One region of the Massilia sp. LXY-6 genome, then DNA from elsewhere that is predicted to be linked to it. Evidence: predicted binding sites of a transcription regulator. Region 1 holds the regulator's gene; each other region holds the start of a gene.
The links. Region 1 encodes HrcA, which represses chaperone genes, less so after heat shock. Its sites were predicted from a motif close to TTAGCACTCNNNNNNNNNGAGTGCTAA; they were not measured.

Region 1 (2,265 bases):
CAACCCAACCGACTTGAAGGCCAGCGGCCTCAAAGCGACACTGCCGCGGCTGAAAATCCTGGAGATTTTTCAGAACAGTACGGTGCGGCACTTGACGGCGGAAGATGTCTACAAAACCCTGTTGAATGAGAATATGGACGTGGGCCTGGCGACGGTGTACCGTGTGCTGACCCAGTTCGAACAGGCTGGACTGCTGAACCGCAATCACTTTGAAACCGGCAAGGCCATCTACGAGCTGAACGCCGGCTCGCACCACGACCACCTGGTCTGCCTGGACTGCGGCCACGTCGAAGAGTTCTACGACGAAGAGATCGAAAACCGCCAGCAGAAGATCGCCCTGGAACGCGGCTTCAAGATCGCCGAACACGCGCTCGCCATCTACGGCAACTGCGTCAAGCCGAACTGCCCGCACCGGCATTGAGGGAAGCCTCGCTCGCGACGGTTTTCGAGGCTCCCGATACGCTAGCTAAATCACGAGTGACTGAGTGCGTTCGACAGCAGCTTGGCGGTGATGTCGACGATCGGGATCACGCGCTCGTAGGCCATGCGGGTCGGGCCGATCACGCCGAGGGTGCCGACGATCTTGCCGTTCACTTCATAGGGCGCGGTGACGACGCTCATCTCGTCCATCGGCACCAGCTTGGATTCGCCGCCGATGAAGATCTGCACCCCGCCGGCCTTGCTGGAGACGTCCAGCAGCTGCATCAGGCCGGTCTTCTGCTCGAACATCTCGAACATCTGGCGCAGCGAGCTCATGTTGGAGGACAGGTCGCTCACCGACAGCAGGTTGCGCTCGCCGGAGATGACCATGTCGTCGGCGTCCTGCAGCGCTTCGGTGCCGGCTTCGACCGCGGCCTGCATCAGGCGCCCCATGTCGTCGCGCAGCTGGCGCAGCTCGCCGCTCAGGCGCGCCCGCACCTGGTCGAAGGACAGGCCGGCGAAATTCTGGTTCAGGTAGTTGGCCGACTGGATCAGCTCGGAAGGCGAATAATCGACGTCGGTCAGCAGCAGGCGGTTCTGGACGTCGCCGCGCGGGTCGACGATGACCAGCAGGATGCGCTTTTCCGACAGGCGCAGGAATTCGATCTGCTGGAACGCCGATTCGCGGCGCGGGCTCTGCACCACGCCGGCGAACTGCGACAGCGAGGACAGCATCTGGGCCGCGTTGGCGAGCACCTTCTGCGGCTGGTGCGCGGGGAGGCGCATGCCGGCTTCGACGGCGTTCTCGTCGATCTGGCGCACGGTCAGCAGGGTGTCGACGAAGATGCGGTAGCCGCGCGGCGTCGGGATCCGGCCAGCCGAGGTGTGCGGGCTGGCGACATAGCCCATTTCCTCGAGGTCGGCCATGATGTTGCGGATCGTGGCCGGCGACAGGTCGAGGCCGGAAATCTTCGACAGCGCGCGCGAGCCGACCGGCTGGCCGTCGGCGATATAACGCTCGACCAGCGCCTTCAGCAGGGTTTGTGCACGGTTATCGAGTTGCATGGTTCACATTATGCCTGTTAGCTTGCCGCATGTGCAGTCATGCGCGCAGTCAGCCATGATTGCGCTTGAGCCAGTCCAACAGCCCGTCGAAGTCGCGCACGATCGCATCCGGTTCGACCCCGTGCTCGAGATGCTTGTTGCTGCCATTACGGTTCATCCACACCCCGCGCATGCCGACGTTCTGGGCGCCCTGCACGTCGAGCAGCACGTCGTCGCCCACGTACACGGCATCCCAGGGCGCCACGTCCAGCGCGCGGCAGCCGGCCATGAAGATCGCCGGGTCCGGCTTGGCCACGCCGAGCAGGGGCGCCGATATCCAGGCCTTGAAATGGTGGTCCAGGCCGATCGACCGCAGATCGGCATTGCCGTTCGTGATCGCCCCCAACGCTACCCTCCCCTTCAGGCGCAGCAGGCCCGGCACCACGTCGTCGTAGGGCACCACCGCGTTGCGCGCGGCAAAGAATTCCGCCATCGCCAGCTCCACCTTGGCGGCATCCTCGCCGGCCTGCTGGAAGGCGTCGAGCAGGCCGGCGCGGCGCAGCTTGCCCAGGTCGAGCTGGAATTCCGGCTGCCGCGCCAGCAGCTCCAGGCGCGCCTGGCGCAGCCCGTCGATCGTGAATTGCTGGGCGACGCGCGGTGCGTGCTCGCGCAGCCAGGCGAACAGGGTCTCCTCGGCCTGCAGGATCACCGGGGCGATCGGCCACAGCGTATCGTCGAGGTCGAACAGAATGGCCTTGGGCCAGTCGCGTCGGGTTGTCGTCATATTCGGGAATGAAAGGA
Region 2 (2,265 bases), on a different contig from region 1:
CAGATTTTCCTGCGGCGACAAGGCCTGATCCAACACCGAATGCATCGCTTCCAGTTTCTGCTTGACTTCGAGCATGGACTGGTCTCCGAGCGGGCCTTGCGGCGACTTCACGGACAGGAGTTCGGCCGTCACCGACAGCGCGGCCATGACGGCGATGCGGTCGGTGCCCTTGACCTTGCCCGAGTCGCGCAGCGCGCACATCTTGCTGTCGAGGTAGTGGACCGCTTCGCGCAGCGTGTGCTGCTCGCCTTCCCGGCAGGCCAGGCGATACGACTGGCCCATGATAAGCACGTCAAGGTGGATCATTGGGCGGCCTCGGCGTCGTCGGGGGTGGGTGCCTCGCCCGCTTCAGGGCTGGGGTCGGCGGGTTCCAGCTGGGCCAGCATCGCTTCGACGCGTTGCTGGGCCTGCAGCAGCCGGTTCTTGAAATCGACGTTCTCCGCGCTCAGCAAAGCGTTGGCCTGGCGCAATAGATAGTTCTCGCCGCGCAGCGACTGGGCCAGCTGGGCGAGACGGTCGATTTTATCGGACAGTTCTTGGAATTCGGAAATCATCCGTAACTATAGGATCGAGATCGATTTTTCGTCAACAGGATGCCGTGCCGTGCGCAGGTTTCAAGAAATGAATGGTAGGCTTTTGCGCTTTCCTGCCCTGCGCAGGCCCAGCCGATTGCGAATCCTCAAAAAAGTCTGGCAAATTGCCAACATCTCTGCTTGAAAAGGGAAATTATCGTCCCTATAATTAGCACTCGTTAGTGAGGAGTGCTAACAGCTCCTCGCCCGCCGCCGAATCCGGGGCGGTTTCAAACGAACAGTCAATCAACAATCAAAGGAGTTTTGCATGAACCTTCGCCCATTGCACGATCGCGTGATCGTGAAGCGTCTCGACCAGGAAACCAAAACTGCGTCCGGCCTGATCATTCCAGAGGCAGCGGCCGAGAAACCGGACCAGGGTGAGATTCTCGCCGTGGGCAACGGCAAAGTGCAAGAAAACGGCAACGTCCGTCCGCTGGAAGTGAAAGTCGGCGACCGCGTGCTGTTCGGCAAGTACTCGGGCCAGACCGTCAAGGTCAATGGCGACGAACTGCTGGTCATGCGCGAAGAAGACATCATGGCCGTCGTGGCCCAGTAATTTAGTCCAATACAGACTTCCTGAATACGGAGAAATAGAACATGGCAGCTAAAGACGTAATTTTCGGCGATGTGGCACGCGCCAAGATGGTCGAGGGTGTGAACATCCTGGCCAACGCAGTCAAAGTCACCCTGGGCCCGAAAGGCCGCAACGTGGTGCTGGACCGTTCGTTCGGCGCCCCGACCGTCACCAAGGACGGCGTCTCGGTCGCGAAAGAGATCGAACTGAAAGACAAGCTCATGAACATGGGCGCGCAGATGGTGAAGGAAGTCGCGTCGAAGACCAGCGACAACGCCGGTGACGGCACCACCACCGCGACCGTGCTGGCACAAGCCATCGTGCGCGAAGGCATGAAGTTCGTTGCCGCCGGCATGAACCCGATGGACCTGAAGCGCGGCATCGACAAGGCCGTCATCGCCACCGTCGAAGAACTGAAGAAGATCGCCCGCCCGACCACCACCTCGAAAGAGATCGCCCAGGTCGGCACCATCTCGGCCAACTCGGACGCGTCCGTTGGCGAGCGCATCGCCGAAGCGATGGAAAAAGTCGGCAAGGAAGGCGTCATCACCGTCGAAGACGGCAAGTCGCTGAACGACGAGCTGGACATCGTCGAAGGCATGCAGTTCGACCGCGGCTACCTGTCGCCTTACTTCATCAACAACCCGGACAAGCAGGTTGCCGTTCACGAGAACCCGTTCGTCCTGCTGTGCGACAAGAAGATCTCGAACATCCGTGACCTGCTGCCGGTGCTGGAGCAAGTTGCGAAAGCCGGCCGTCCGCTGGTCATCGTCGCCGAAGACATCGAAGGCGAAGCGCTGGCGACCCTGGTGGTCAACAACATCCGTGGCATCCTGAAGACCGTCGCCGTCAAGGCCCCGGGCTTCGGCGACCGCCGCAAGGCCATGCTGGAAGACATCGCCATCCTGACCGGCGGCCAGGTCATCGCCGAAGAAGTCGGCCTGACCCTGGAAAAAGTCACCCTGGCAGAGCTGGGCCAGGCCAAGCGCATCGAAGTCGGCAAGGAAAACACCATCATCATCGATGGCGCCGGCGCCGCCGAAGCGATCGAAGCACGCGTCAAGATGGTGCGCGTCCAGATCGAAGAAGCGACCTCGGACTACGACCGCGAAAAAC
Region 3 (2,265 bases), on a different contig from region 1:
AAAGGCCAACAAGGTGGATTACCAGCACTACGTCTACGCCGGCGCCGAGCACGGCTTCAACAACGACACCACCCCGCGCTACGACGAGGCGGCGGCAAAGCTGGCGTGGGCACGCACGATCGCCTTTTTCAAGGAAAAGCTGATTTAAAACAAACCGGGGTCAGACTCCCGATTTTGGAAATATCGCCAGAGCTATTGCCAGAGTTCGGAGTCTGACCCCGGTTTGAGGCAAAACAAAAGGCACCCGAAGGTGCCTTTGCGTTGGTACGAAAAACGGTTTAGACGTACGCCGCCAGTGCCGTTTTCATCTTCTTCAGCGCCGCCGTTTCGATCTGGCGGATGCGCTCGGCCGACACGCCGAATTCCTCGGCCAGCGTGTGCAGGGTCGCGCCCGAGCCGTCGTCGTTGGCCAGCCAGCGCGCTTCCACGATGCGGCGCGAACGCGGGTCGAGCTTGCCCAGGGCCGTTTCCAGGCCTTCCGACTGCAGGCGCACCGTGTCGTTCGCTTCCAGCACCTTGGTCGGTTCCTGCTGGTCGGAGGACAGGTAGGCGATCGGCGAAAACTTGTCGTCTTCGTCGTCGGTCGGCGCTTCCAGCGCGATGTCGCGGCCCGACAGCCGGGTTTCCATCTCGATCACTTCTTCGCGCTTCACGTCGAGCATCTTGGCCAGGTCGTCGACTTGTTGCGGCGACATGGCGTCCAGGCCCGTCTTGTTGCTGCGCAGGTTGAAGAACAGCTTGCGCTGAGCCTTGGTCGTTGCAACCTTGACCAAGCGCCAGTTCTTCAGGATGTATTCGTGCATCTCGGCCTTGATCCAGTGCATGGCGTAGGACACCAGGCGCACGCCCTGGTTCGGGTCGAAACGCTTGACTGCCTTCATCAGGCCGATATTGCCTTCCTGGATCAGGTCGGCGTGCGGCAGGCCATAGCCCAGGTAGCCGCGCGCGATCGACACCACCAGGCGCAAGTGCGACATCACCAGCTTCTGTGCGGCATCCAGGTCATTGTTATCCCGCAGCCGCTTTGCCAGCGAAACCTCTTCCTCGTGGGACAGCATCGGCAGACGGTTGACGGCCGAGATGTAGGCGTCGATATTGCCGAGATTGCCGGTGAAACCAAGTCCCAGAGCACGGCTGCCAACAGGAACCAATGCGGATTGTGCGGACATAGTCATTTTCCCTCGTAGAGTAATCTGTGCTGCATCGTCAATGTGCCCGAAAAAATGCCCCGAAGGCGCGATTTTTACGGCTTGTTACGGGATGCGGAACGTGTGCTTCAGGAGCCACTTACGTTCATAGTCAAACGTAATATTAGCACTCTCTTGAGGTGAGTGCTAGCCGCCACCATATCCCGGACGACGTCCTTAAGTCTTGTTAAAGTATTGCTCTAAGGAATCGAATTTCTGGTTTGATTCAACTGTAGAGCAGGTACGAGCGGTACAGTTGATGGAGGTCAAACGTGACGCTGGTACTAATTGAGTTCGGTAGAAGACAGGTTAGGCTCCTCGTGCTGCGAGGTCTGTGAAATGGCGCACCTACTCTTGTAGGCGTATACCCCGCCTCGGCTAGCGATTTTTCTGGCGAGCCGTAGACGGGTTAACGAAAGCGCAATCAGTTGAGACGTGCCAGGTGCCGCTGCACCGACAGCATCGCCCCCACCAGCCCCAGCCCGGCGCTGATGGCCAGCAGGCCGGCCAGGCCGAGCGGCGGCAGCGCCGTCAACTGGAATTCGGAAGCGTACAGGCGGGCGAATTCGGCGATCGCCGCGTTCAGCGGACGCAGCGCCAGGCTCACCGCGCCCAGCGCCACCACGCCGGCGCACAGGCCGAGCAGGGCTCCGGTGTAGTAGAACGGGCGGTGGATGAAGTTGTCGGTCGCACCCAGCAACTTGGAGACCGCGATCTCGTCTCGCTGAGTCAGCACCTGCAGGCGGATCGTGTTGAACACCACTGCGATCACGACCACGCCGAGGGTGACTGCCAGCAGCAGCAGCACCAGGCGCAGCACGCCCAGCAGGGCCGCCAGGCGCTTCACCCAGGCCGAGTCGACCTGCACCGAATCGACGCCCGGCAGGCCGCGCATCTGCTCGGCGATGCCGTCCACGCGCGCCGCGTCGGCGCGGCTGGTAAAACCTTCCAGCTTCATCACGTAGCTGTCCGGCAGGGGATTGTCGCCGAGGGTCTCGATCACGCCGGTCAGGCCGCTCTTGGCCTTCAGGTTGTCGAGCGCCTGTTCGCGCGGGATGAAGCTGAGCTTGGCGTGGCT

Region 2: groES (co-chaperone GroES) is a predicted target of HrcA. The motif match lies at 742-768, and genes of this name have one in related genera.
Region 3: rpoH (RNA polymerase sigma factor RpoH) is a predicted target of HrcA. The motif match lies at 1,312-1,338, and genes of this name have one in related genera.

The regions. Positions count from the first base shown of each region.
Region 1 covers NZ_JBKFGF010000026.1:114,786-117,050, forward strand. Annotated here, with positions in the region: gene fur (ferric iron uptake transcriptional regulator) at 1-421, shown strand, start outside; gene hrcA (heat-inducible transcriptional repressor HrcA) at 472-1,485, opposite strand; gene ACI48D_RS13375 (HAD family hydrolase) at 1,535-2,248, opposite strand.
Region 2 covers NZ_JBKFGF010000006.1:69,994-72,258, reverse strand. Annotated here, with positions in the region: gene ACI48D_RS03310 (cell division protein ZapA) at 1-306, opposite strand, end outside; gene ACI48D_RS03305 (hypothetical protein) at 303-554, opposite strand; gene groES (co-chaperone GroES) at 841-1,131, shown strand; gene groL (chaperonin GroEL) at 1,173-2,265, shown strand, end outside.
Region 3 covers NZ_JBKFGF010000018.1:206,524-208,788, forward strand. Annotated here, with positions in the region: gene ACI48D_RS09855 (dienelactone hydrolase family protein) at 1-148, shown strand, start outside; gene rpoH (RNA polymerase sigma factor RpoH) at 279-1,169, opposite strand; gene ftsX (permease-like cell division protein FtsX) at 1,612-2,265, opposite strand, start outside.